DNA from 3 places in the Bacillus cereus group sp. RP43 genome. Region 1 is predicted to be linked to each of the others. Evidence: riboswitches for the same ligand, from Rfam matches in the RefSeq annotation. Region 1 holds a riboswitch; each other region holds the start of a gene.

Region 1 (10,060 bases):
ACGTGCGCGATGTAATTTTTGTTTGACGCTGTTTACTTGAATATCTAGTATTAGAGCGATTTCTTCATATGTAAAATCGTAATAATATTTTAAAAAGAAGGCCTCTTTGTATTCTAGTTTTATATCTTTTAATAAATAGAAAATCTCATCTTTATTTAAAACGACATCCAATTCTCGGTCTGTATATTGTAGTTTTGAATAAATTTCCTCAGTTAAGTAGATGTTTTGCTGTTCTTTTTTTCTTTTTAAGTCAATGTATTCGTTTAGTGCGACTCTGAAAAACCATGGACGTATGTTACTCTCGGTTAGATCATCTAGCAATGTGTATACTTTATAGAAAGTATTTTGGATGATATCTTCTGCATCTTCTTTTATAGCTCCTTTCGCTAGTAATAGCTTGAACACTTCCTCTCCTAAATTGATAAGATAGGAGGTCAATATATTTTCTTTTCCCATCATTTTTCCTCCCTACACTTATACAACGAATAGGTAATGATAAATGTATACACTTAAATTAAAGTTTTGTTCTTTATACAAATAGAAAAGGCATATAACAATCATATGTTATATGCCTTTTCTAATATAGATTTAGTAATTTATTTAGGTAATGTAAATTTAGCCTTTTTACCTTGTGAAATATCTTTAGCTTCTTTATTTCTCATAGGTCCTAACTCAATCTCGAAGCTTTTGTCTTTCCAAATCTTTTCATACTGCTCTTGGTCTAAAATATATACTTGCAGTAACTCTCCAGATGTTCCTGTTTTGACTGAAGCGTTATAGTCGTAATTTAGTAGCATACCTTCGCTAATTGTATATTGTGTACCATCATTAACTCTCAATGTAGAGCTTATAGGAGATAGTGCAACGTCTTGCGTATCTTTGTTATCAAGTTTGAATTTTACTGTTAATAGAACAATACCATTCTTGAAATTTGCAAATCGCGGAGCCTCGACGGAATTTGGTGTGAATTGAGCGAATTGATATCCATCTAATGTAACATTGACAGCACCTAATTCTTGACTGTTATTAATACCGGATTGTTCTTTTAGCATTTTTTTATCGCCCATGTTATTAGCAGTTACTTTATCTTGGTAGAAAGTTTTATCTGCTGCAACCTTTTCAGCGCCTTGTTTGTTTAAACTTAATGAAAAGTTTCCAGGGCTTCCGATTGGGGCATCAAATTTTCCTCTATTAGCTTGTGCAGTTGGGACTGTGACTGAGACTGTTGAGAGACTTAAAATTTTTGCTAGATCATCTTTTCCAAATGGATAAGCGATATAACCAGAAATTGTCTCTCCTGCTTTTACTAAATAATCATTTGTTGGAGCAAGCTTAGTTGGTAGCTGATCTTCTGTTGGAATTAAATCTCTATAGTTACTATATGCTTTCTGAGCACCAGTAAATGACATGTCCAATGTTGGCATATAATAAAGGTCTTTAGCTGAACTATTTTTTACGCTATAGTTCACAAGAATAACTCCGCCCTCTGTTTGACGGTTAAATGGAATGTTAAAGTCCGTATGGAATCCATTTAATTCAACTAATGTATAACTATTCATTGATACTGAAATATCTTCAGCTTTATGGACTTGTGGTTCCTTATTTTCAAAAAGAACTTTTGTTTTACCACCGGTTTCTTTTTCCATATAGGAAATCAGCTTGGAATAATCGCTGGAACTAGTGGCTGTATTTTCGGCCTTTTTATCTTCGGATTTTTTTTCTTCAGGTTTATTTTCTTTCGTTGTATCCGTTTTTTCTGTTTTGTTTTCTTTCGTTACATCTTCTTTTTGTTCTTTATTTGTCGTATCGCTTTGACCACAGCCAGTTATTACAAAAGCTGCTACGATTATTGTAGAAAATAAAGAAAGTAATTTTTTTGACATGTTTCTTCCCCCTATTTGTTTAAAACTAGTTGAGTCTGTATAATCAGACCATTTATAATATCTCTCACATTAGCCCCACGTTTTATTATAAAAAAACAAACCATTATTTACCATCATTTTCTGATTATTTTTGTTATTTTAATATTTTAATGGTTATTTTAAATAGAAACATAGTTAAAGTTTATATGTAGGTAAAATTATCTTTTCTATTTTAAATATTGAATCTTTTTGTTACAGTAAATAATAGAGATATATTGAAAGGGGATAAAGAGTAGATATGTGGATGAACTTTTAATGATTAGAAAGCGGATAGAGGAAATTTTCTCTCATTAATGAGGGTTTATTTAGCTATCTGTAAATCATTCAAGGACTGCATATTTGGTTTGTACATCCCCTTTGTAAGGATAGATGCCTATGTGGGGAAATTTATATCTCTTATATAAAATATGCGTCCTTTAAATTTGGAGGAGTATATGATGAATCAATTAAAATATAAAGTAGCTGTTGTTACAGGTGTTAGTCGTTTAGATGGTATTGGTGCAGCGATTTGTAAAGAATTAGCTGAAGCAGGATACGATATATTTTTTACGTACTGGACGAATTACGATAAAGAGATGCCTTGGGGCGTTGATCCAAACGAACAAATACAATTAAAAGAAGAGCTAATAAAGAACGGTGTTGAAGTATCAAGTATGGAGTTAGATTTAACTCGGAATGATGCGCCGGAACAACTTATAAATAAAGTTACTGAACAAATGGGGTACCCTGATATATTAATTAATAACGCAGCGTACTCTACGAATAATGATTTCTCCAATTTGACTGCTGAAGAGTTAGATAAACATTACATGGTAAATGTTCGCGGCACTACATTATTAAGTAGTAAGTTTGCTCAAGGATTTGATAAAAAATCTGGCGGTAGAATTGTTAATATTACTTCGGGGCAATTTAAAGGGCCTATGGCTGGAGAACTAGCCTATGCAACAACGAAGGGAGCTATTGATGCTCTCACTAGTACGTTATCAGCAGAAGTGGCTCATTTAGGGATAACGGTTAATGCGATTAATCCAGGTCCAACTAATACAGGATGGATGACTGAAGAGATAAAGCGCGGGTTAACACCGATGTTTCCTTTTGGAAGGATTGGTGAACCGAAAGATGCGGCGAGGCTTATTAAGTTTTTAGTGAGCGAAGAAGCCGGATGGATTACAGGGCAAGTTATTCATTCAGAAGGTGGATTTAAAAGATAAAGTGAAACTTTAATCAGTGGGGGTTTTGTTCATCCCCCACTGATTATTAGTTGAACCAATCGGGCTTTTACGGGCAGTTGATCCCCCACCTAACTTTTTTGCTTCCGCTGAATTTTGAGGTGGGGTCTTACTGCCCACAAATAGCGGGATAAAAAGAAGGTATCTCACCCTGGTGAGATACCTTCTTTTTAATCTTTTTTCAATCTTCGTGCTATACCATTCCCTAATGACTGTAATCCTTGAACGAGAATGATTAAAATAAAGACTGTTGCATACATTACTTCAGGTTCGTAGCGTAAATGTCCGAATCGATATGCGAGATCACCAAGGCCTCCAGCACCTACAAGTCCAGCCATTGCTGTTGCACCGATTAAGCCGATCGTTGCGATTGTTAATCCAAGTACGAGAGATGGACGAGCTTCTTTAACCATGACGTGCCAAATGATTTTTAAAGTAGAAATCCCCATTGCTTGATACGCTTCAATAACACCACGGTCCACTTCTAGTAAAGCCGTTTCCATTAAACGAGCAATATAGGGAGCTGTGAATACGACAAGTGGTACGATGACACCTTGCACGCCAATAGATGTCCCCATTAAAAATTTTGTGAAAGGTAAAATAAAGAATAAGAGAATGATAAATGGAAGAGAGCGAATGACATTAATAATTGTATTAAGAATCGGATATACGAGTTTATTCTCTAGTTGGCCACCAGGTCTTGTTAAAACGAGTGTTACACCGAGTGGTAAGGCAATTAGAATAGAGATAAGTAGTGAAATAGATGTCATTTGAAATGTTTGAATTGTTGCTTCCCATATTACGTTACCCCACTCATCCAAAAAGGACTTGTTTCCCATAATCTGTTCTACCTCCTTCTACGATGATCCCTTGTTCTTGTAAAAATGATAAGGCACGGTGTACTTCATTTTTTTCACCTTGCATATGAACGACCAGTTTCCCATATGCCTCATGTTTTAACTGCGTAATATTGCCTGATAAAATATTGGGATATACTTGAAAACGTTTTGTAGCGACAGCTAACGCTGGTTCTCCTGAAGTGGTTCCTATAAATGAAAGTGTTACGATTTCTCCAGTATTTTGTAGCTCTTTCTGTACCTCTTCTGGAATTTTAGCTGCAAATGCGCTATTTACAAATTTCTTCGTTGTTACATGTTGTGGGTTTGTAAAAATATCTTTTACGGTTCCACTTTCGATTACCGCTCCATGTTCCATAACGGCAACTTGGTCACAAATACGCTGGATGACATTCATTTCGTGTGTAATTAGTAAAATCGTAATCCCGATTTCTTCATTAATCTTTAATAATAAATCAAGAATAGAATCGGTCGTTTCCGGATCTAATGCGCTCGTTGCTTCATCGCTTAATAAAACTTCAGGCTCATGAGATAGTGCGCGAGCGATCGCTACACGTTGTTTTTGACCACCAGATAATTCACTTGGATAGGCATCTTTTCTATTAAAAAGATCAACAATGCGTAAATACTTTTCTACCCTTTTTTCAATTTCATTTTTGGGAAGACCAGATAGACGTAAGGGTAGTGCGATGTTTTCATAAACGGTAACGGTTTTAAGTAAATTGAATCCTTGAAAAATCATGCCGATTTTTTGTCTCGCTTTTGCTAGTTCCTTTGTCGATAAGGTTGTTAAATCTTGTTCGTTTATAATGATATTTCCTGTCGTTGGTTTTTCTAATAAATTTACACAACGATTTAATGTACTTTTACCAGCGCCGCTATATCCAATGATTCCGAATACTTCGCCCTTTTTTACTCTAAGGGAAGTTGGTTTAAGGGCCTCAACATTCCCTTTTTTTGTTGAGAATACTTTGGAGACGTTTTTTAATTCAATCATTATAGTCAACTCCTACCAAGACGGTAAAACAGAACCATCGAATTTTTTCTCAATGAAATCTTTTACTTCTTTAGATTGATAAGCTTTCTTCAATTTATTTACAACTGCATCATCTTTATTTTCAGTACGAACAACGACCCAGTTCACATATGGTGAATCTTTTCCTTCGCGGAAAATCGAATCTTTTGCTGGACTTAATTTTGCACCTAATGCAAAGTTTGTATTAATCGCAGCTGCCTTCACTTCACCTAGCTGCGTTGGTAATTGAGATGCCTCTAATTCAACAATCTTTAAATTTTTCGGATTTTCAATTACATCTTTTGCAGTCGCTTTTTCTGTAGCTTTTGGATCCACTTTTAAAACCCCTGCTTTTTCAAATAGCTTTAAAGCACGCAACTCATTTGTTGGATCGTTTGGGACAGCAATTGCGTCGCCCTCTTTTAATTCTTTTACATCTTTTAAGTTTTTAGAGTATATGCCCATAGGGAATGTTACTGTGGAAAATACTTCAGTTAATTTCATATTACGTTCAGCTTTAAATACGTCTAAATAAGATTTAGTTTGATAGCTGTTTACATCGAGGCTTTTTTCATCTAAAGATACGTTTGGCGCTACATAATCATTAAATACTTTTACATCGATTTGGAGACCATCTTTTGCTGCAACTTCTTTCACCTTTTCAAAAATTTGTTCATGCGGTCCGCCTGTTACACCGACAGTAATCTTTTTCTCATCTAATGCTTTTACCTCTTTATCAGAATTAGCACCACATGCACCTAACAATAATACAGCCCCACTTACAATACTTAATAATACCTTTTTCATCTATAATTCCCCCTTAATATACGTTCCAAAATAAAAAGCACCTCTCAAAAATAAGAGAGGTGCCGAATAGACGAAATAGGTTCCTCTCTTATCTTCCAAAACGAAAATCGTTCTGCAGGAATTAGCACCTTAGCTTATACGTTCTAAGCTCGGTTGCCGGGCATCATCGGGCCAGTCCCTCCGCCACTCTTGATAAGAGTATGTGTATGTAGTTTTTAAATATGGTACTAATAGTAAATCTTACAAAAAGAATTGTCAATGTTATTTTCTGAATATATTTTATTTTAAGGTAATAGAAACATTACCTTTTTTATGTCCGGTCTCTACGTACGTATGAGCCTCTGAAATTTCTTCTAACGGATAAGTTTTATCAATAACTGGCTTTAATTTTTCTTCTTCCGTTAGCATTTTTAGTAGAAGCATATCTTCTTTACTCACTTTTGCCATCGTTCCATTGACCGACACGTATTTACCGTTAGCGGTTAATGCTTTCTTGCAATGGGATTTTTTAATTTTTCCAACTGCATCAAATATAATATCGTAGCGTTCAGCCCGCTTTGTAAAATCTTCTTTCGTATAATCAATTACGTGATTAGCTCCTAAAGATTGCACTAGTTCAAAATTTGAATTACTACAAACAGCTGTAATGGTCGCGCCAAAATATTTAGCAAGTTGTACGGCAGCTGTTCCTACTGAACCAGATGCGCCATATATAAGTACTTGTTGCCCTTTTCTTATACGTCCTTTTCTCAGGAAGTGTAATGCTGAAGTTCCACCAAAAGGAATAACGGCAGCTTCTTCATACGTCACATTGGTAGGTTTTAATGATATCAATCCGCTTTCATGTACACATGTATATTCTGCATAACCACCGACATTAAGCTCTGTTAATGCGAAAACTTGGTCTCCTTTTTTAAATTGAGTTACATCTGTTCCTATTTCTTCGATTTCACCAGATAGCTCCACGCCGAGTATAGGCTTTCTTGGTTTTTTAAAACCTAATATAATCCGCATAGGAATCCAAAATAAAAGGGGGCTATTAAAGCCGCGCATTCTACAATCTCCAGTTGTTACACTTGTTGCGTGAATTTTAACTAATACTTCATTTTTTTTTGGAGTAGGTTTCTCTACATCTTGAAGTTTGAGAACATTAGGCGGCCCATACTTTGTGCAAATAATTGCTTTCATAATGACCTCCTGAATTTAGTTGTTTTTATTTACATCATATTTAAGTATTTCTTTAAACATGTTGTTATTCGAGAAATAAAGTTAAATAGAAATATTAAAAAGTATATAGATTTCAAAGGAAAATAGATGATATCCTTTTGAAAAGGAGGAGAAATTATGAAAAAACTTATTTTAACTTCTAGTATGATCCTTGCAGTTATTTTAGGTGCAGGGTGTAGTAATGAGAAAACAACAAAGACTGATGAACCGAAAAAAGAAGCCATGCAGAAAGAAAAAGAGTTAGCAGCGAAGGATGTTTTCAAGAAAACGAATGACGCTTTTAAAAATGAAGAAAATGTAACGATGACATATGATGTAGAGATAAAAGCTGAAGGAACAGAGATGAATATACTAAAGGCTAAAATGCAATTAGAGCCAAAGAAAAAGAATTCTCGTTCTGAAATGAATATTTCTGGTACAGATGTTGTAGTGTATGCTGTGGATGGTAAAGTTGCTGGTCAGGTGAAAAATCCTAATACAGGAGAAGTTATATCTGTACCGGAGGAGCAATTAAATACTGGCGAGATGAAAGCAACTCAAGATATTGTAGATAATTTAGAAGTGCCAGCAGTAGTTTTAGATAAAATGAAGATGGAGAAAAGTGGAGACAAGTATAAACTGAAGTTCATATTAAAAGGGAAAGAAACAGAAAGTATGTTAGCTAGCATGGATGAAACGCAGAAGAAAATGCTACAAGCACAAAACGCAAAGATAGAAGAAGTAGATGCAGAATATATCATTACAAAAGATTTTAAATATGAATCAGCGAAGATAGATATGATTATGAGTAGTAATGGTGAGGATAAGACACACATTATTACGAGTGCAAAATATACATCGTACGAAAAGTTTGAGGCAATACAGCTGCCAGCAGCAAAGTGATAGTCTTGATGAGAGAGGGACCTAAAATAAATGGTCTCTCTTTTTTGTTAATACTTTCTTCTTAGGAAAATAGGTACAATATGAAGAGGAAGAACATTAGAAGAGGAGAGTGCCATTTGAAAAAAAGAAAAATAGCGGTTGTAATTGTAGCGTATACAGTGTTGCTCGCGACATCTATACATACATATAAAGGGCAACTGAATCATCCTATTATGAGCGATGTAGGGAAGTTGCTTCCAACAAAAATTAAGCGTGTTGAAGATGCTGAGGATGAGGGATCATTAAAAAAGCTGGTGCGAGATGCAAATGTTTCTGGAGAGAAGATTTCGATTGCAGGTATACAACATAGCCAAGGCGGACAGACGTATTATCCGAACGGTACGATGCTTGATATGAAAGGATATAACAAAATATTAGAGTTTGATCCGGAGAAGAAGAGGATTAGAGTACAAAGTGGTGTGACATGGAATGACATTCAAAAGAAAATAAACCCATACGACCTTGCAGTTCAGGTGATGCAATCTCAAAATATTTTCACTGTTGGTGGTTCATTAAGTGTAAATGTACATGGGCGTGATATTCGTCATGAGGCATTGATTGATACAGTAGAGTCGTTCAGATTGTTAATGGCAGATGGTACTATGCGTAATGTAAGTAGAGAAGAAAATGCTGACTTGTTTCCGTATGTAATTGGGGGATACGGATTGTTTGGGGTGATTTTAGATGTGACGCTCAAATTAACAAATGATGAATTATATGAAACGCATACGAAGGTAATAGATTATAAGGAGTACTCTTCATATTTTAAGGAGAAGGTGAGAAAGGACGAGAATATACGTATGCATTTAGGACGTATTTCTGTTGCCCCAAATTCATTTTTAAAAGAAATGTATGTGACAGATTATGTACTAGCAGAAGATCAGCAGAAGCTGAGAGAGTACAGCAAATTAAAAGAAGAAAATATTATAGCTGCGCCGAAATTTTTGCTCGGGTTATCACGTTATAGTGACTGGGGAAAGGGTGCATTTTGGGATATACAAAGAAGTTATTTTGAACGTAAAGATGGTAAGTACGAAACTCGAAATAACGTAATGAGATCTGATAGTGCCTTTATGGAATACGATAACCCGAACTTGACCGAAGTTTTACAAGAGTACTTTGTACCAATAGATAGTTTTGCAGAGTATATAGATGATTTACGAAGTGTTTTAAATGAAGAGGAATTAAACCTTCTTAACATTACAATCCGCTATGTAGAAAAGAATGAGAATGCGGTGCTATCTTACGCGAAAGATGATATGTTTGCGCTTGTGCTTCTAATTAATCAAGGGCGTTCTGAGGATGAAATAAAGAAAACAAAAGTGGTCATTCAGAAGATGATAGATGTTACTTTAAAGCATAATGGGAGTTATTATTTACCGTATTATTCTTATCCGGCGAAGGAGCAACTAAAGAAAGCGTATCCTCGCATAGAAGAATTCCTTCAGAAGAAGAAGGAAGTAGATCCAGAGGAAAGATTTGTGAATTTATTTTATAAGGAGTATAGCAAATGACATATAGAAGATTTGTGGCCTCACAAAGCATTATTATGATGGCGGGTAGCATGGTATTTCCTTTTTATATACTATTGCTTCGAAATGTTGGAAATAGTTTCTCGCAATTTGGCTGGGCGTACGGTTTATTTGCCTTAACTTCAGCTCTAGTATATCCGTTAGTTGGAAGAACCTCTGATAGGATAGGTGATAGAAAGTTATTAATTATATACGCATGGTCCATGTCTATATTAATGCTTTGTTTCCCTATTGCAACAGAAGTTTGGCATGTATACATTCTCCAAATTTTAATGGGTATTTTAGGTGCTGTGCAGCGTAATACGGAGAAGACATCGTTAGCACGAAAGGTAGCGCATAAGGAAGCTGGTTACGAAATTGGAAAATACCATGTATGGACATCAATTGGTGGCGGAGTAGCTATAATTGCAACTGGTTACCTAGTGGATTTCTTTACAATAGGGACTATTTTTTACATTGCTTCAGTTTTATATGTAGTGAGTGGAATTGTATTAAGTAGCAAAAAAATATAATCATACCCATTTTTACCTGATTACCCTTTATTTGTTAT
Region 2 (10,060 bases), 2.4 Mb from region 1:
ATTCAATAGAACCAGTTGTTTTAAATAGAGTGGATATGAAAGAAGATTATATAAATCAAGTAAAAGAAGGGTTTAGAAGAGTTTTTCAAGAAGGAGATGGAACGGGAGTAAGGGCGTTCCAAAAAGCACCATATAAACCAGCTGGTAAAACCGGGACAGCACAGACAGTATATGGTGGAGAAAGCGACATAGGAAGAAATGATAAAGGTGAACGAATGAAATGTTATAATTTAACATTAGCAGGATATGCGCCATATGATGATCCAGAAGTAGCATTTTCAGTTGTTGTGCCATGGGTTATAAATGATAAGTCGGGTATTAACTCTGATATTGGAAAAGAAGTTTTAGATGCTTATTTTGATTTAAAAAATAAGCGATTAACTGGCGAAGCACCAAAAATAGATGACTCTAAAGAGAATTAAAATATACGAAACGTCTCTAGCATTTATATGGACTAGAGACGTTTTTACATACGAATAGATTAGAAATGAGGTATATATGAAGCAATTGATTCTAAAAGATTGGAGAAAAATATGTAGCTATATTTTAATTATAATAGGAATTATTATTATTAATAAGTCATTTTTATTTTGTATGGTAGAAGGAATTTCGATGCAACCTACTTTGAATGAAAATAATCGCATACTAGTTAATAAGGCTAGTGTCTATTTTTCTTCTTTTCATCATGGTGATGTTGTAATAATAAAAATAGAAGACGAGCCTACATACTACGTGAAACGAATTATTGGATTACCAGGGGATAACATACAATTAAGAAACGATGTGGTATATATTAACGGTAAAAAGCGAGATGAGTTGTATATACAGTTAGATATGTCACAAGTATCAAATCGTTTTTCAAACTTTAGAGAAATGAAAGTTCCCTCGCATAAATTATTTGTATTAGGTGATAATCGAAATCATAGTAAAGATAGTAGGAATACACTTGGACTTATCGATGAGTCACATGTAATCGGTAAAGTGAAAATGGTATATTATCCATTTGATCAAATAAAGTGGTTAAAATAATTCTATTAACTATTCACGTTTTATAAAATAATTCATATATTGATAGCATAGGACAAGCAGAAAAGCTTACCCTAACCTCACAGAACACTCCTTATCACAGTTAGGCATCTACTTATGTAGATGCCTTTTCCGATGACTGATAATTATTTATCAACCTAAAGTAGTAAGCATATTGGGACTATTAGAGGAAGATTGCTTGTAATAATAACAGTACGATTAATAAGAACATTGAATTGTAAGGAGTGAGAAATACGTGTTGAATATTTTAATAGTTAATTTTCCTGCAGAGGGACATGTGAATCCTACATTAAGTTTAGTAAAGGCCTTTACTGAAAGAGGAGATAACGTACACTATATTACAACGGAAAACTTTAAGGAAAGGCTTGAAGTTTTGGGGGCTATTGTACATACTCATCCGGATTTATTAAAGGAGATTTCTATTGATAATGAAACTTCATATGGATTAAAATCTTTCTTTCATGTACATGTTCAAACTTCTTTTTATATATTAGAAATTACGAAAGAATTATGTAAAAGCATAAATTTTGATTTCGTAGTTTATGATATATTTGGTGCCGGAGAGTTAGTAAAGGAATATTTACAAGTTCCAGGCATAGTTTCCTCTCCTATATTTTTAATTCCACCAGAATTATTGGAAACCTTGCCTTTTCATCCAAATGCAGAAATACAATTCCAACCCGATGAACTCTCTGAAAAGTTGCTGTATCAAATGGAACATGAATTTGGAGTAAAGCCCAAAAATAATCTTCAATTTATGCATAATAAGGGAGATATTAGTCTCGTGTATACAAGTCGTTATTTTCAACCTAATAGCGATTCGTTCGGAGAAAACAATATTTTTATTGGACCGAGTATTATAAAGCGCAAAACAAATGCAAAGTTTCCACTTGAATTGCTTTCAAAAAAGAAAGTTATTTATATTTCAATGGGAACACTTCTTGAAGGGCTCGAACCATTTTTTAATACGTGTATTGATGCTTTTTCAAATTTCGAAGGGATTGTAGTAATGGCGATCGGTGATAGAAATGATATTTCAAAAATTAAGCAAGCGCCAGACAACTTTATTATAGCCCCTTACGTACCTCAATCAGAAATATTAAGTGAAGCAGATGTTTTTATTACACATGGTGGAATGAATAGTGTGCACGATGCAATTTATTACAATGTCCCATTTGTGATAATACCGCATGATAAAGATCAACCTATGATAGCGCAAAGATTAACTGAGCTTGAGGCAGCACATAGATTATTGAAAGAGCATGTTAATGAGCAAACTTTAAAAGAGGCGGTAACAGACGTTCTTTCAAATAAAAAGTATAAACATGGCATTCGAAAACTGAATGAAAGTTTTTTAGAGTGTGGTGGTTCCAAAAGAGCCATTGCAGTTATTGATGCTCTTTTAAATAAATAGTCCGGACAATATAAAAGCATAGAGGATCTACCTTTATGCTTTTATATTATTATCCAGCAAATTGTACAGCAGTATTTGCATGTAAAAAAGCAGTATCAAAAACAGGAACAGTAAGGTCATTTTGGGAAATAAGCAATGGTATTTCAGTACAGCCTAGTAATATACCTTCCGCACCGTTTTGAATTAATGAATTGGTAATTTGTATTAGTTTCTCTCTTGAAGTTTCTGAAATAATGCCTCTACTTAATTCGTTTAATATGACGTGATGGATAAAAGTTCTTTCTTCGTCATTTGGGATAATTGTCTCAATGTTATATTTTGCTAGTCGTGATGTATAGAAATCTTGTTCCATCGTTTGTTTTGTTCCTAATAGTCCGATACGTTTTATATTCTGTTCTACCATTTCTTTAGCACTTACATCACCGATATGAAGAAGTGGGATTGATATTGCTTGTTCTACTTCCTCAGCAAATAGATGTACAGTATTAGAACACATTAGTAAACATTCAGCCCCAGAGTTTTCTACCTTTTTGGCTACTGTGACTAACTCATTTTTCACTTCTTCATATTGATGATTTTGTAATAATGTAGTTACCTCACCAAAGTCCATGCTATATAAAACAAGCTTCGCATTTTGTTCATATTGAGAGAGGGTTAGTGTATTTATATGTTTATAGTATAACGATGTTGATTCCCAACTTAGTCCGCCAATTAGGCCAATAACTTTCATCATGTATTCCTCCCGTAACAATTTTGAATTCATTATTTCATAATTCCGATAAGAATACAATGATTTAAGTGAACTATTTATAGAAAAATAAAAAAATTAAGCAAAGTGTTGAATTTTTTAATTGTTAGTGCCATAATACAGATTACAAATACATACTTATCCAGAGAGGTAGAGGGAACGGCCCTACGAAGCCTCAGCAACCCCTATGTAAATGCATAGGAAGGTGCTAATTCCGCAGAGGACATTTATATGTCTTTTGAAAGATAAGAGGATTCTTGTACGTGAAAGAAAATGACCTCTTAATTTAAGGGGTCATTTTTTGTTGTATAGAAAGGAAGTGTCGATGCATAATTCATTTTCAAAATAAATATAGAGTATTAAAAGCGGGATAATAGGAGAGGAGAATTGTAATGAACAAATTAACGACAAAACTAGTAGTAGCAATCGGAATTGGAGCAGCTTTATACGGGATATTAGGGCTTTGGGGATTTTCTATCGCACCCAATACATTTATTAAACCAGCATTGGCTATATTAACAGTTTTTGGTGCGTTATTTGGCCCAGTAGCAGGACTATTAATAGGGCTTATTGGCCATACCGTTACAGATACAATCGCTGGTTGGGGTATTTGGTGGGGATGGGTGTTTAGTTCGGGGATTATCGGATTTTCAATGGGTCTTATACAAAAAAGAACTGGTTTCAGTGTAAAAAATGGAGCGTATAATAACCGTGATATTTCTTATTTTGCAATAGCGGGGTTAGTTGGAATTGTCATTGCCATTATATTTGCGGGTGCATTCGATATTATTGTGATGGGAGAACCGTTTGACAAAATCGTTATACAAGTACTAGGAGCAACCATTTCAGACATTATCGTATTTTTAGTTCTTGGATTACCAATCACGATTGGTCTAGCTAAAGCAAATAAGAAACATACACATTTAAAAATTGAAAAGTAGGGATGTATACATGCAACCAATTATATCTTTTGAACAATTTACCTTTCAATATGGGCATGCCGCACAGCCTACTTTAAAAGAAATTACATTTCATATATATCCTGGGGAAAAGGTACTAATAGCTGGAAGAAGTGGTTCAGGTAAGTCAACATTAGCTCATTGTATTAATGGGCTAATCCCATTTTCTTACGAAGGGATTAGTACTGGTAATATTTTAATAGCTGGAAAGGATCCGAGAGAGGGAAGTATTTTTGAACAGAGTAAACATGTAGGAACAATATTACAAGATCAAGATTCACAATTTATTGGTCTTACTGTCGAAGAAGATGTAGCATTTTCATTAGAAAACGAATGTGTAAATCAAAATGAAATGAAAAAAATTGTTAATGATTCTTTAAAAAAAGTAAACATGCAGAATTTTCATGCACAAAGTCCTCATGAATTATCAGGAGGGCAAAAACAGACAGTCTCTCTTGCAGGTTTACTAACGACAAATGCAGATATATTATTATTTGATGAACCGTTAGCTAACTTAGATCCAGCAAGTAGTTTGAATACTATAGAACTCATTAAAGATATTCATGAGAAATATAATAAAACAATTGTAATTATTGAACATCGAATAGAAGAAATTTTAAACCTTGATTTAGACAAAATTATTTTAATCGATGAAGGAGAAATTGTTGCGATGGGTTCACCGGATAAAATATTAGCATCTAATATATTACCAAATATCGGGCTAAGAGAACCTATTTATATAGAAGTTCTAAAGAAATTAAATTTTGTCAATAACAATAACCTGTTGTTCCCAATTGAAAATCTCTGTAATGAAAAAGTTAATAGCGTAATGAAGAATTGGATGCAGAAACAAGTTTCATTTGAAGACACACATAAAAATAGAGAAGTATGTCAAATAGAAAATTTATCATTTTCGTATAATAACAAACATACAGCATTAGAAGATATAAACCTTTCAATAAGAGAAGGTGAAATAGTAGCGTTATTGGGTCATAATGGAGCAGGTAAATCGACACTAGCTCATAGTCTAATAGGAATAAATAAAACAAAAAATGGGAGAATTACATTCGCTGGAGAAAACATAAATACGTGGTCTATCCGTAAACGTGGCGAAGTTATTTCGTATGTTATGCAAAACCCAAATCATATGATTACACAACGTACTGTTTTAGAGGAGGTTTCATTCACATTAAAATTAAAAAAGGTTTCTAAAGAAGAAATTAGTAGTAGAGTGGAAGTTGTTTTGAAAATTTGTGGATTATATCCATTTCGTAATTGGCCAATTCAGGCATTAAGCTACGGGCAAAAAAAGAGACTAACCATTGCTTCTGTACTTACAACAAACCCAAAACTTATTATATTAGATGAGCCGACAGCAGGGCAAGATTACTACCATTACAAACAGTTTATGTCGTTTATAAGAACATTGGCTGAAAAGGGCATATCCTTTATTTTTATCACACACGATATGAATCTTGCTTTAGAATACGCAAATCGAGCGGTAGTTCTGCATGAAGGGAAAATTATTGCGGACAATACTGTATCTGCTGTTTTAGGGGATCAAGGAACGTTACAAAGAGCTAATCTACGGGAGATTTCATTAATAAAACTAGCTAAATTAAGCGGAATTCCAACTCCAGAAACATTTGTGAAACTTTATATTGAGGCTAATAGGAGGGAGGAATATGCATAATACATATTTTCATCGTATGGATGGTGCAATTAAGTTATCTTTATTTATATTTTGTATGACTCTTACTTTTTTATTTTTTGATTTTCGTATATTGCTAATTTTATTTATTATTGGATGTGTCGGCCTCTTAATCGCTAAAATTCAGTTTCGTAAAATTATAGTTGTTTTCAGTGTTATATTTACATTTAGTTTATTAAATTCTGTTATGATTCTTGCTATTACTCCAGCACATGGATCGGAATTAACAGGAACATACACATCTTTTTTTCATATAGGTTATGCAACAATTACATACGAAACATTATTTTTTGCCGCTACACTTTCATTAAAATATTTTACGTTATTACCATTTACACTTCTTTTTATTTATACAACTCATCCAAGTGAATTTGTCAGCAGCTTAAATAAATTTGCTATTCCTTATAAAATTACATATGCAATAAATATTGCACTGCGTTATATGCCAAACATTCAATCTGAATATATAATCATTAAACATGCACAGGAGGCAAGAGGCGTACCTTTTGAAAAGGGAGAAGCAAGCTTATGGATTCGTATGAAAAATCGTATTTTGATTTTTTGGCCACTTATTATTCATTCTTTAGAAAGAATTGATACAGTTTCAAATGCAATGGATTTAAGAGGGTTTGGAAAGAAAGACAAACGTACGTGGTACTATGCAAAGAATGCTCAAAAAGTAGATTACATCACTCTTTTTGTTGGTATTATCATTTTAATTATTGCAGTGTACTTAAAAGTAAATGTATTCAAGAATTTCTGGTACCCATTTTAAAGCACTCTCAATAGAGTGCTTTTACTAATTTTATGAAGACATGCTCAAAAAAGGGAGATACACATACTGTATAATACGAACCAGTTAAAATGATCAACTACCTATTAGTTTTCAAACCAAAAGGAGGAGAAAATATGAGTTTCGGCGGTTCTTGTGGTTTTGGTGGAGGTTTCGCATTATTAGTTGTGTTATTTATTTTATTAATTATTGTTGGATGTAGCTGTTGGAGCTAAGGTTACTAATTTCTAATTAATCTCTACAAAATGTAAACTTTAAAAAACATAGCAGATACTTTTTGTATCGAAATAAATGAAAAAGGAGCTTAATAGCTCCTTTTTCATTTATTATACGAAATCTCCTCATTACTGTATTTAGGTAATGTGATGGTTAAAGTAGTTCCTTTATTTATAACACTTCGGATTTTCAATGTGCCTCGCATCGTTTCGATAATTTTTACAGCAACCATCGTTCCTAAACCCGTACCTTTCGTTTTTGTACTAAAATATGGTTCACCAAATCGATTGATTTGCTCTTGCGACATTCCAATCCCACTATCTTGAATCCGTATTATAACTTTATTATTACTAACAGATGCAGAAATAATAAGATCACCGCCATTCGGCATTGCTTCAATACTGTTTTTAATTAAGTTTAAAAAACATTGATGGAAGTGCTGTGTATTACCAATAATTGTTCCACCGGAGAACTCTTTTGTAATATTAATAGTATTCATGTTACAAAAAGGCAACATCATATTAATAACTCGATTTAACTCGTGCCCCACTGAAATATGATCTAGTCTTTCTGAAGCCGGCTTGGCAAAAGTTAAGTAATCATCAATAATTGCTTGTGCACGATTTAACTCTTCAAGAATATGTTCAATATACTCATCTTTGGATTGTTGAGTAATATTGGGTGTTTTTAAAAGTTGTGTAAATCCTTTTACAACAGTTAATGGATTCCTTACTTCATGTGAAATACTTGCAGCGAGTTGGCTGACAATCTCCATTTTTTCAACTTTTATTAATTTTGATCGCATGAATATTGCATCTTTTAAAACTTCATTAAAATAGACCATAAATAATATTAAAATAGTTGGTAATAGAATGAAATAAATAATGTACAAATTATTCACTTCAAAATCTGATAGAGTTAAAACAATTACTGTTGTAAATATTGCAAGGAAAAAAGTTAAAAACATAGATGAAGCTACTTTTATTTTCCTATTGTATGTATTAAATTTTGATGATGCGAATGCTGTAATTATTAACATCGTTCCATAAACAATGATTGTTAACAGGCTAAAACCATAAAACATAAAACGTATTATTAATAAAATCATGAGTAATGCAATACCGACAGGAAATCCACCATAAAGTGTACCAATTAAAAAGGGGATTTGTCTTAAATCGTGAATATAATTTTCATCCATATAGATGGGATACCGCATACATAAAATTAGTGGGATACTCGTACAAAGAATGATAAGTAGTTTCTTATATTTCTTCCCGAAGTACCCACTATCATAAATAAAATAAAAAACAAATATACTGCTTAAAATATAAAGAAGATTATTTAAAACATTTTGATTAATATAAACAAAGTTCATAATACATGCCCCGTTATCCTGAATTTCAATCCCATATGTATTATACATTATAAAAGTACAAGTTTTACATGTACTTTTATAATGTATGTAGTTTTTATAACTTTTCAGTGTTATAGACTTTTAACCATGCATTATTAAACTCTTCCATTGACGCATAGCGCTTACTACGATTTTCATTTACAGCACGGTATGCTACTTCATATAATCCTTCGCCAGCTTCCCATTTTATAAAGGAACGATCTTGCCCGCCACCTAATAGTGCGAAAGCCATAGCCCCCATATTAAATACATTAGTTTTCCCGTCTATTATAGCATTAAGTTGAAACTCTTCAGGTGACATAAAACGAGATGATCCCCACATTCGCCCCATCTTATTTACATACGGTTTGTTACTGTATAAATCAATATCACAAATTTTTGTTTCATTAGTTTTAAAGTTGTACAAAATACTACCGTCATAAAAATCAATAGCTACATAGTTTTTGTGTTCAACGTAAGTATGGAAATTAAAAATAGAATTTAATGAAATTAGCCTATTTTTAACGGATAATTTCTTATATTTATAAAATGGTGAGTTAGGATCATTATATTTTGCTGAGGGTGGGAAACTCCAGTGCGGGTGAAGACACTCACCGTCAAACCAATCAAAAATTAAAACATATCCATGTTGTACAGGGTAGTGATCAATTAAATTTATAAGAGAAATGTGTTTTAATTCATTGTATATAGTAACTGAGCTTTTTAATCTTTTTATAGCTTCATTTGTAGAAGCATTATATGCGAGTGTTTGTGCCCCTGCATATTTAATAAAGTTCTTTTTCCCATTCTTTTCAACACCGAAACTTATATTACCGGAATCTTGTTGGTCAAAAACTGCAAATACTGTTCCTAGTTTCGTAAGCCAATCAAAATTATGATGTTTTTTTAGTTGGAATGTTATAGTATCTAACTGAATTTTAACTGGAATATCTTTCATGATTCACCTCATATTTAGTATAATTAAGTTGTCTATTATAATATTCGACATATTTTGTAAAATCCCTATGTTAATACAATTAAATTTTATAAATATAATGATGTGTAGTTATAAGGAGGAAAGAAAATGGATGGAAAAATCTTAATTAAACCGTACGAACATTATTGGCATACAGAGTTTTTAAATGAAAAAAATAAAATTGTGCCGTTACTAAATGAAGAAATTATTGCTATTGAACATATAGGAAGCACGGCCGTAGAAGGATTAGGGGCTAAACCGCTTATTGATATGATGATTGGCGTAACAAATTTACAAATTACCGAAAATTGGAGGGAACCCCTAGCGGAAATTGGCTATGAATATGTTCCAAAAGAAACACTTAATTGGCGTTTTTTTAGAAAAGGTAAATGGAGAGCTGGTACCCACCATTTACATGTTTATATTTATAATAGTGAAGAATGGAAGAACAACCTTTTATTTCGAGACTTTCTAAAAAATCATGAGTGGGCACGTGAAGAATATAGAAAATTAAAAGAGAAACTTGCTGCTACATATCCTTTTGATCGTGTTTCATATACAAATGCAAAAGCACCGTTTATTTGCAACATATTAGAATTGGCCAAAAAGAGTATTAACAAAGTATAAGTAGTATCAATTAAAGTCCTTCCTACAAAAAAGTGAGGGGAGGATTTTGTTTTTTCATCATAATGATTTTTATTATTTTTTAGTTGTTACAATCAGATTATTTTATTTATTTGGATAATTTTAGTACACTAAAATTATTAAGGGGGATTATTAATGAACGCTATTGTACATCAACA
Region 3 (10,060 bases), 2.9 Mb from region 1:
CAATGAATGTAGATCCTACAAAGGTAGAGGGACAAAATTTAGTACAAAATTTATTTGAATCAGATAAAGTGAATTCTGTTACAGGATACGCATTTACATTACTTGCATTAGATACAAAGAAATATGAGGTTCCGGCCGAAGCGAAATGGAATCGAGCTAATTTAGTACAAGCACTTTTAAACTCGCAGCATACAGACGGTGGCTGGACGTATGATAGTTCAAGTAGTAAAGAAAGTGCTAGTAGCGTTGATGTAACAAGTATGGTATTAGCAGCATTAGCTCCTTATCAAGATCAAGCAGATGTAAAGCCATCTATCCAAAAAGCTGTTGATTATTTATACAAGCAGCAGCTAGGTAATGGTGGTTTTGCCGCTGATGGACAAGAGAATTCTAATAGTACTGCACAAGCGATTATTGGACTATCGCTAGTTAAAGATGTAGATCACGATCGTCTTAATAAAGCGGTACAAAATTTAATGTCATACCAGCTTCCAAATGGTGAGTTCAAATGGTTACCGAGTGATCAAAAAGGTAGCGGAATGGCTACAGAGCAAGCATTTTTAGCGTTACTTCAGTTTAAAGATTTTGGGAAATCGATTTATGATTGGTCAAATGTAGTAGAGAATGAAATCGATACGAAACCAATTGTAGAGCCAGAGACAACTGTAGAAGAAAAAGAAGTTGTAGAACAGCCAAAACAACAAGAAGAGTTACAAAAACAACCAAAAGATGAAAATCTAAAAGTTGTTGTAGATAACGAACGAGTTAATAAAGAAACAAACAAGAATAAGAATCAATTACCACAAACAGGAGCATCTTCTCATAGTGCAGCAACAGAAGTAGGTATGGGTGTATTATGTATTGCTTCTGCATATGTATTATGGAGACGTAAAGCAGCTTAACAAAAATTAGGAGCAATCATTTGCTCCTAATTTTATTATAAAAGTGAGAGCCAATAATGAGTGGGGATGAACAAAATCTCCACTCATTAAAGTTTCACTTTAATATGAAAGGTGAGGACAGCATGAGTAAGATGAAATGGTTCATTTCTTTAATTCTTTCATTGGGATTATTAGCCGGATGTGAAGAAACGGCTGTAAAGCCTGAGAAGAAGGCAGAACCGAAGCAAGAAGAGCAAAAAGAAGTAGCGAAACAGGAAGAACAAAAAGATATACCGAAACAGGAAGAGAAACAAGCTGAACCGGAGCAGAAACCACAAGAAGAGCAGAAAGATAAACAAGAACAAAAAGTAGAAGAGAAACAAAAAGAAGAAAAAGCGCAGGCACAACCGGAAGTAAAAAAAGAAGAGCAACCAAAGGAACAGCCTGCTGCAAATAAACAACCAGAACAACAAAAAGTACAAGAAGAGAAACCTCAGCAACCGAAAGCACCAGAAGTAAAAGAAGAAGCAAAGGTTGTTAATCAGCCGAAAGAAACACCAAAGCAGGAGCAAAAGGAAGATCCGAATAAAGAGGAGAAAACGGTACCGACTCCGGCAGTAACAACTCCTGAACCACCAAAACCAGATCCAGTACCAGTACCGAAACCGCAACCGAAACAAGTTACTATCTCCGTAAAAGGAAATGAAGGATACTTATTAGGTGCGAAAAAGGTTGATGTACAAGAAGGCGACACTGTTTATAGTGTGCTAACGGGCACAGGATTAGAGATTGATGCAATGGGCTCTAAAGGTGATATTTATGTAAAAGGTATTAATAATTTATATGAAAAAGATGTTACTGCTACTAGTGGATGGAAATATCGTGTGAACGGTGCTTTTCCAAACTATAGTGCTGGTGTAGTAAAAGTAAAACCAGGAGATACAATCGAGTGGGTGTTTGTATTAAAATAGGAAAGGATCTTCGGTAAAGGACTATGAAAATAAGCTTTTCTTCTTTACATCCTTTTGTGAATTTTTTCTATTATATTGGGGTGATGATACTATGTATGATGTGTCTTCATCCTCTTTTTTTAATTGGAGCGATTGTACTAATAGTAATCTTAAATATAGTACAAGGGAATGGCGAGAAAATAAGAAAGATGCTGCCTAGTACTTTTATATTCTTTTTGATGGTAATTTTATTCAATTCTTTGTTAACGCATAGAGGAGCGACTACTTTATTTTATTTAGGAGATAGCCGGATTAAGCTTGAGGCTTGTATGTATGGACTTGTAATGGGTTTATTATTAGTTGCGATTATGTTTACGTTTGCTTCTTATAACGATATTATTTCGAGTCATAAATTTTTATATTTATTTTCAAGGATTTCACCGAAAGTAGCATTGTTAACGATGATTACAGTGAGGTTTGTTCCTTTGTTTATTAGGCGGTTAAAGAAAATTACACTCGTCCAAAAAACGAAAGGTGTACAATTAGATTCAGGTTCACTCATTGAGCGTATAAGAAATGGAATGCAATTACTGCAAGTGTTATTAGTTTGTTCGTTAGAAGATGCACTACAAACAGCAGATTCTATGCAAGCTCGTGGGTTTGGTGTAACGAAGCGTACGACTTATATTCGGTATAGAATGGAAAGACGCGATTGGTACACGCTAAGTTATTTAAGTATTCTATTTATAGCCTCATTCATATTTAGTTATTACGGCGGAGGGAAATTGATCATCTATCCGAAAGTGGAATCAATACTATTCCAGCAACACGATGGAATTATGTTTTTCCTATTTATGATGTTTGTTAGTTTACCAATTATGATGGAAGGAAGGGAGTGGATATGGTGGCGCATGCAGAAATAAAAAATTTATCATTTATATATGCTGATGAAAATGAATACGCGTTACAGCATATTTCTCTTTCTGTTCAAAAAGGAGAATTTATAGTACTTGCTGGTGGCTCCGGCTCTGGGAAGACAACTTTATTGAAACATTTTAAAAAGGAGTTACTTCCAATTGGCACGCGTTCGGGGCATATATATTATGATGGTGCTTTATTAGAAGATGTACCAGATTTATTATCTGCACAAGAAATTGGTATGGTATTTCAAAATCCAGAAAATCAGCTCGTAATGGATACAGTTATTCAAGAATTAGCATTCTCTTTAGAAAATATCGGGCTACCATCACATATTATTCAAAAAAGAATAGCGGAACTCATTAGCTTTTTAGGATTTCAAGATTTGTTACATCAATCTGTTCATACTTTATCTGGTGGTCAAAAACAACTAGTAAATTTAGCAGCAGTATTAGTCATGCAGCCGAAGCTACTATTACTGGATGAACCGACAGCGCAGCTAGATCCGATTGCTGCAAAAGAGTTTTTAGGATTGTTAAAACGTATTAATGAAGAACTCGGAATTACGATAGTTTTAAGTGAACATCGTTTAGATGAAGTTATACCGCTCGCAACACGCGTTGTTTGTATGGATAATGGCAGAATCGTTTATGATGGTACTTCTAAAAGTGTGATAGCGAACATGTGGGAAGTAGAAAAGTTCCATCCATTCATTCCCCAAATTCCAAGATTGTTTTTAGAGTGGAATGTAGAAGATATTCCGTTTACAGTACGAGAAGCGCAAATGAAAATGAATGATTTTTCAGCGATATCATATAGGAATGAGCAAGTAGAACAATGTGAAAAGCAAGAAGTAATTTTAAGTGCAGAACATATATCTTTTCAATATGAAAAAAATAGTCCACTTATTTTACGAGATTTAACAGTGAACATCGAAAAAGGAAAATGGACAGCTCTAGTTGGGAAAAACGGAACTGGGAAGTCTACACTGTTAACGATTTTAGCAGGATTGCAAAAAGCTAGAAGAGGTAAGGTAAAGTGGAATGGAAAAGTGATACATAAAATTGATTCGAAAGAACGATTTAAAAGTATAGGGTATGTATCACAGCATCCGTATTATCATTTTACATTTGATACAGTATGGGAAGAGGTTTATGAGCGTGCTCGTGAATTATATGGCGAAGAGGGAAAAGGAATAGCAGAAGAAATGTTGGAAAAGTTCTGGTTAGATTCGCTTAAAGATCGCCATCCGCATGATTGTAGCGGCGGGGAGCAACAACTACTTGCATTATGTACAACGTTATTATCAAAGCCGACTTTATTATTACTGGATGAGCCGACAAAGGGACTAGATCCATGGAAAAAGGAAAGAGTAGGAGAGCTGTTTAAACAATTGCAAAAAGAAGGTGCAACAATTGTAATGACAACGCACGATATTGAGTTTGCAGCGAAATACGTTGATCAATGTATGATGTTATTTGACGGGAAAGTCATTATGAATGATGCACCGAAAGAGTTCTTTAGTGGTAACTTCTTTTATACAACATCTATTAACCGATTCATCCGTAGAGAGTTGCCATTTGCATTAACGTGGGAGGATGTGTACGAAGCGTGTCCAAACGATATGTTGCGTTTATAATATTTATTTTTGTCGTTGTAATATGTACACTACTCTTTACGACTCTTATTATGGACGGGTATTACATGGTAAGTAGTTTGTTTTTATTAGCTGTCATTATGTTACCTTTCTACTTCCGTTTTGAAAGGAGGGCGTTTGTTTCACGTGAAATTGTTATCGTTGCTGTGTTAGCGGCTATTGCAGCGGTTAGCAGGGTACCATTTTCGATATTACCGAGTGTACAACCGACTTCTTTTGTTATTATCGTTTCTGCAATTGTTTTTGGAAGTGAAACTGGCTTTATGATTGGGGCAACGGCGGCCATTGTATCTAATATTTTTTTAGGACAAGGTCCGTGGACTCCGTGGCAAATGTTCTCTTGGGGCATGATCGGTTTTATAGCAGGATTACTCCGAAATACATTTTTGATGAAAAAACTATGGGGACGACTCATATATGGATTTGCCGTTGGATTTCTATTTGGCTGGATTATGAATTTCTGGGGTCTTCTTGGTTTTATACAGGAAGCAACGTGGGAAACAGTTATTGCTTACTATGTCGCAAGTTTTTACTTTGATCTGAGTCACGCGATATCGAATGTTATTTTCCTTCTGTTATTTAGCACGTCATGGATTACGATCCTCACAAGATTTAAAAAGAAATACGGTATATTAGATGAGCATAACGTGACATAGAAAAGCATACTCATATAAGGTAGGGTCGCGACTTACATATTCGTTTGCCTCTTTCATGCTTCTTACATATTGTAAGAAGCATTTTTTATTGTCAAAAAATAGATTCAATATATATCCGTTATTATATGAAATTATTTGTATAATAGTAGGTGAGAACTATTTTCAAGAGGGAGGTGTATAGTTAATGAAGTTAGTTATTCCGAAGCAACATGGAGCATGGGCGATGCTTGTCATACCATTTCTATTAAGTGTATTACTTGGTAAACCTACTTTTTATCATATCCCATTGTTTTTAGCCTGGTTCTTTATCTATCTAGCTACTTATCCATTTCTCATGTACATAAGGCAAAGACGAAAAAAAGAATTTCTACACGCTGCCATTGTTTATTTTATCATTGCATTTGTATTTGGGATGATTTCTTTATTATATGAATGGCGAATTCTTTTATTCGCAGTATTAATGATTCCATTGTTTATTATAAATATGTATTACGCTCGTCAAAAAAATGAACGAGCATTACTAAATGACATTTGCGCGATTATAGTGTTTTGTATAGGTGGTTTAATCAGTTATTATTTCTCAATGAAATTCATAGATAAAACAGCATTATTCATTGCGCTTATTTCATTTCTATATTTTTTAGGAAGTACGTTTTATGTGAAAACGATGATTCGTGAAAAAAATAATCCGAAGTATCGTTTTATATCTTGGGGATATCATATTGTATTAACGGTAATTGTATTTGCTATAAATCCATGGTGTTCACTCATATTTGTACCAAGTGTAATTCGGGCCATTATGTTGTATGGCAAAAAGATTTCTATATTAAAAGTAGGGATTCTAGAAATTGTTAATTCTGTATATTTTTTAATCATAACGGCAATAATGATGAAGTATGCCATTTGAAAAAACTTCCCATCTTTTGATGGGAAGTTTTCATTCTTGTTCTAAGATGTGAACGGTATAATCACATCTTTGTAATGCTTGCTCTACAGCGTAAAGGGATTGTTCAATACGTGCACGATTAAAATCTTCTTCAACAGTTTGTAATGCATCTTCTAAACAATGTTTCGCTTCTTGTAATGAATGAAAAGAATCTTGTACGTATCCACGAGCATTCTTTTGCAACGTAGTAGCCTCCTTTTGTACATCTTTTTGTAGTATGAACAATAAAGAAGAAAATATAATTTATTATATTTATTTGACAATTATAATCAAATTACGTATAGTTAAATTTAAAGTGAATATTTTCTTATCCAGAGAGGTGGAGGGACTGGCCCGATGAAACCCAGCAACCGCGATGCAGGTGCTAATTCCAGCAGAACATATTTGTTCTGGGAGATAAGACGAAGATATACGTAACTTCTTCTTATCGGAGAGGTTTTTTTGTTGCAAAAAAACCGATTACGAAAACATATAATAAGAAGAAAGGGGTTGCGAAGTACTGTGACACTCGAAAAATACGTAAAACTGCGTAGTACAGTTTATGAATATATGATAGAGCAAGATAAGCCAATATCATTGTTAGATATTCAAGAACATATCGTTTCGCATCATGAAGGAAAATTCACTAAAAAAATGTTACATCAATTTTATTTATCAAGATTATTAGATGAACTCAAACTGGATGGGAAAATTACTTTAGCTGATGATGAATATCGCTATGCTGAAAAAGGGGTATTTTATAAAGCGGGAAAAGGGAGCTGAGCTCTCTTTTTTTTGAAGTATGTAGCGTAAAAGACTGCTAAAGCAGCCTGATACAAGGGAATGGTGTTGAGTGTGTAGTGTCAAAGATTGAATGTGCCTGAAAGAGGCACTTCATATCGGCTGCAAATGAAAAGAGACACCTTCGCCGAATAGGTGTCAGTCGTTTTGCCATGTAGACTCGCTACTTGACAGTAATTAGAATAACATGCAGGGTTTTTGAAGTCAAAAGGGAATTAAAGGAAGGGGTGTTGTTATGTACGCTTACTTATTAAAAGATATAACGAAATGGATTCCAAAGTACATTATGGATAAAGGTTATGAATATTATGAAGAGGGACATGTAGAAGATGTTGAAATACAAGACAAGAAAGTATTTGCTTTCGTTACTGGAAATGCAGGGAACTATGAAGTGATTATTGACCTTACTGATTTTACAAAAAGTAGCTGCGAGTGTCCGTATGAAAATTATTGTAAGCATATGGCTGCAGTTGTGTATGATATTCAAGGTGCTGGTGAGAGTACAGTTAAAGAACAACTGAAAGGTTTAGAAAAAGAAGAGTTACTAACAGTGCTAAATCGTTTGTTACAAAGTTCGAAAAATGTCCAAATCGTAGAGAAGATGTTAAAGAAAGGGAAGATTTAACTGTAGAGGGGAGTTGCTTTGTAGTGAACGTACTAATTATATACGCTCACCCTAGTCCTTCAAGCTTTAACGCAGCAATATTAAAGCATGTGCAAAAAGGACTTGGGGAAACAAATCATTCTGTTACGTTACTTGATTTATATAAAGAACAATTTGATCCAGTGCTTGTATTTAATGAAGAGAAAAAAAGACGGGATTTACTAAATGAAGAAGAGACGAAGCGATATAGAGAATTAGTGCAGGAGGCGGATATTCTTCTTTTCATATATCCAATATGGTGGTGGGGCATGCCTGCTATTTTAAAAGGATTTATTGATCGTATTTTTGTAGCGGGATTTGCTTATAAATATGAAGGAGCTTTACCAACAGGGTTATTGAAGGGTAAGAAGGCATGGGTTATTAATACGTTAGACTCACCGTTATGGTATGTGGCCCTATTATATCGATCAGCAGATTGGATTATGATGAAACGAGGGGTTTTACGTTTTTGCGGCATTCGCGATATAAAACGGTCAGTTTTTCAATCTGTGAAAACGAGTAAACTAGAGAAGCGTGAAAAATGGCTATTACAAATAGAAGAAAAGGCTCGTACATTATGAATGAAATCGATCGTATTATAAAGTGTTGCAATTGTGATGACGAACTTTTTCGTACGTATATTAATTGTTTAGTCCAATTGAAGAAGTGTAGTGAAACGTTTCAACAAATTCAAATACAATTAAGAAATGATTATTTAATAAGAGGGATTTGTGAAAGAGAAGTTGATGAGGTAGTACGGGGAAGTAAAGAATATGAAACGTATTGTCTTCCTAAAGCGTTACAGTGGAATTTCTTGGGGAAAAATCCACATCTGATTGAAAAAGTATGTGAGGATTTTTTTGCATTTGCGGCATTAAATCTTACGGAGATAGAGTGGAAGACGATTATAAATTGCATGGGAAATAAATGAATTATTATGTAAAAAAGCTAGTATAAAACTAGCTTTTCGTTTAAATAAATAAGAAACACAGACTAATGATAAATCCTGCATAAAGTAAATTAACAACACAAAATCCCATAATATCACGAGCGCCTAAACCAGCTATTGCTAATGCCGGTAATGCCCAGAAAGGTTGAATTAAATTTGTCCAAGCATCGCCCCATGCAATTGCCATCGCTGTTTTCGCAGCAGGTACACCAAGTTCAGCGCCAGCTGGAATCATAATTGGTGCTTGTACAGCCCATTGTCCGCCTCCAGATGGAACGAAAATATTAACAATTCCAGCACTTAAAAATGTAAAGAGCGGGAATGTGGTTTCATTTGAAATGCTAATAAAGAAAGTAGAAATAGCTCCTCCAAGCGAAAGCCCTTCACTATTTACTCCAATCATCATCCCCATAATTCCTGCGTAGAACGGAAACTGAAGTAAAATACCTGAAGCACTCTTTGTTGAGTCAGAGAAAGCACGAATATATTGAATAGGAGTACGGTGAAAAATTAGTCCGGCAATTAATAACATAAAAATAACGATATCAAGTGTAAGGTTAAAGCCTTTCGTACTAAAATAGTTGAAAATATAAATAAGACCTAATAATCCAATGCAAAGTGTAATAATCATACTATTTTCCATTTTTTCAGCGAATGTTTTTTGCTCTACTTCTTGAGCTGCAGCTTCTTCACGGAACACACTTGGATCTACTGTAATCGTATGTTTTTCATCGGGATGCATTGCTTTATTAATGAGAGGCATCGTAATTAAAAAGATAATGACTGGAACGAGAGCGTATGGTGAGAATAACGTTTCTGTTATTGGAATCGCTTCTTTAATACTTCCAGCTGTCGTTTTAATTAACGTTTCACCGCCTGTTGCTAACGTAAGAGGGATAGAAGCAGAAAGGCCTGCATGCCAAATGAGAAATCCGGAGTAAGAAGAAGCAATTGCTAACCTATAATCTAATCCTTCTAACTGTCTTGCCACTTCTTTTGCGTATAAAACAGATACAACAATACCGAAGCCCCAGTTTATGTATGCTCCTAGTAAACTTACAATTGAAATTGCGATAATACCTTGTCCATTTGTTTTCGGTAGTTTCGCTGCTTTCGTTAATCCTTTTTTAATAAGAGGAGCGTTTGCTAATGCAGATCCTGTCACGAGTACAAGAGCCATTTGCATAGAAAAAGCAAGAAGGCCCCAAATGCCATTGCCCCAATGCGTAATCATTTCTACCGGTGTTTGGTGTGTTGCAAACATGCCGAAGAAGATAACGAAAACAGTTAATAAACATGATAAAATAAACGGTTCTGGTAAGAAACGCTGCACAAGGGCAACACATCCATTTGTAAATGAACGAAACAAAATAGATCAACCTCCTTATGTTATGTATGTTTATTACAATATTCGAGGTTGTTTGAGTAACACCCTTTAATATAATGAAAATTCAAATTTATAAGATTATTTTCGTAATGTATAGATAGATTGATATTTTATGTCGAAATGTTATTTCATTTTGAAATGAAATATTTCAAAGAGGGGTAGTACCTATGCGAATCAACTTAAGCAAAGCAAATAGCCCAAAACGTTAAAATTATAGTTTGTGTATATAAATCGAAATAGTGTAAAAATATGTATTTTTGTTTATGTCTCTGTTAATGAGATTTGACGAAAAC

The links. A riboswitch is a leader RNA that binds a small molecule or an ion and turns the genes downstream of it on or off. The one in region 1 is predicted to bind S-adenosylmethionine.
Positions count from the first base shown of each region.
Region 2: linked by a shared signal. The riboswitch ahead of QCI75_RS13730 (ECF-type riboflavin transporter substrate-binding protein) and the one ahead of QCI75_RS25795 (MetQ/NlpA family ABC transporter substrate-binding protein) in region 1 are both predicted to bind S-adenosylmethionine.
Region 3: linked by a shared signal. The riboswitch ahead of QCI75_RS10935 (hypothetical protein) and the one ahead of QCI75_RS25795 (MetQ/NlpA family ABC transporter substrate-binding protein) in region 1 are both predicted to bind S-adenosylmethionine.

Region 1 covers NZ_JARVHQ010000001.1:4,976,516-4,986,575, reverse strand. Annotated here, with positions in the region: gene QCI75_RS25820 (RNA polymerase sigma factor) at 1-456, opposite strand, end outside; gene QCI75_RS25815 (DUF5068 domain-containing protein) at 597-1,883, opposite strand; gene QCI75_RS25810 (SDR family oxidoreductase) at 2,357-3,133, shown strand; gene QCI75_RS25805 (methionine ABC transporter permease) at 3,322-3,990, opposite strand; gene QCI75_RS25800 (methionine ABC transporter ATP-binding protein) at 3,965-5,005, opposite strand; gene QCI75_RS25795 (MetQ/NlpA family ABC transporter substrate-binding protein) at 5,018-5,830, opposite strand; SAM riboswitch class I at 5,916-6,029, opposite strand; gene QCI75_RS25790 (NAD(P)-dependent alcohol dehydrogenase) at 6,110-7,018, opposite strand; gene QCI75_RS25785 (hypothetical protein) at 7,175-7,939, shown strand; gene QCI75_RS25780 (FAD-binding protein) at 8,056-9,492, shown strand; gene QCI75_RS25775 (MFS transporter) at 9,489-10,022, shown strand.
Region 2 covers NZ_JARVHQ010000001.1:2,588,649-2,598,708, forward strand. Annotated here, with positions in the region: gene QCI75_RS13710 (peptidoglycan D,D-transpeptidase FtsI family protein) at 1-422, shown strand, start outside; gene lepB (signal peptidase I) at 499-1,029, shown strand; gene QCI75_RS13720 (macrolide family glycosyltransferase) at 1,283-2,461, shown strand; gene QCI75_RS13725 (aspartate/glutamate racemase family protein) at 2,511-3,194, opposite strand; SAM riboswitch class I at 3,345-3,461, shown strand; gene QCI75_RS13730 (ECF-type riboflavin transporter substrate-binding protein) at 3,602-4,150, shown strand; gene QCI75_RS13735 (energy-coupling factor transporter ATPase) at 4,161-5,861, shown strand; gene QCI75_RS13740 (energy-coupling factor transporter transmembrane component T family protein) at 5,854-6,654, shown strand; gene QCI75_RS13745 (YjcZ family sporulation protein) at 6,789-6,887, shown strand; gene QCI75_RS13750 (LytS/YhcK type 5TM receptor domain-containing protein) at 6,992-8,311, opposite strand; gene QCI75_RS13755 (protein kinase family protein) at 8,358-9,239, opposite strand; gene QCI75_RS13760 (GrpB family protein) at 9,366-9,884, shown strand; gene QCI75_RS13765 (zinc-binding dehydrogenase) at 10,038-10,060, shown strand, end outside.
Region 3 covers NZ_JARVHQ010000001.1:2,076,573-2,086,632, forward strand. Annotated here, with positions in the region: gene QCI75_RS10900 (DUF4430 domain-containing protein) at 1-902, shown strand, start outside; gene QCI75_RS10905 (DUF4430 domain-containing protein) at 1,025-1,852, shown strand; gene QCI75_RS10910 (energy-coupling factor transporter transmembrane component T) at 1,876-2,754, shown strand; gene QCI75_RS10915 (ABC transporter ATP-binding protein) at 2,733-4,388, shown strand; gene QCI75_RS10920 (ECF transporter S component) at 4,361-5,062, shown strand; gene QCI75_RS10925 (YwiC-like family protein) at 5,247-5,969, shown strand; gene QCI75_RS10930 (hypothetical protein) at 6,000-6,191, opposite strand; SAM riboswitch class I at 6,313-6,411, shown strand; gene QCI75_RS10935 (hypothetical protein) at 6,450-6,770, shown strand; gene QCI75_RS10940 (SWIM zinc finger family protein) at 7,024-7,413, shown strand; gene QCI75_RS10945 (NAD(P)H-dependent oxidoreductase) at 7,437-8,012, shown strand; gene QCI75_RS10950 (group-specific protein) at 8,009-8,362, shown strand; gene QCI75_RS10955 (short-chain fatty acid transporter) at 8,403-9,749, opposite strand.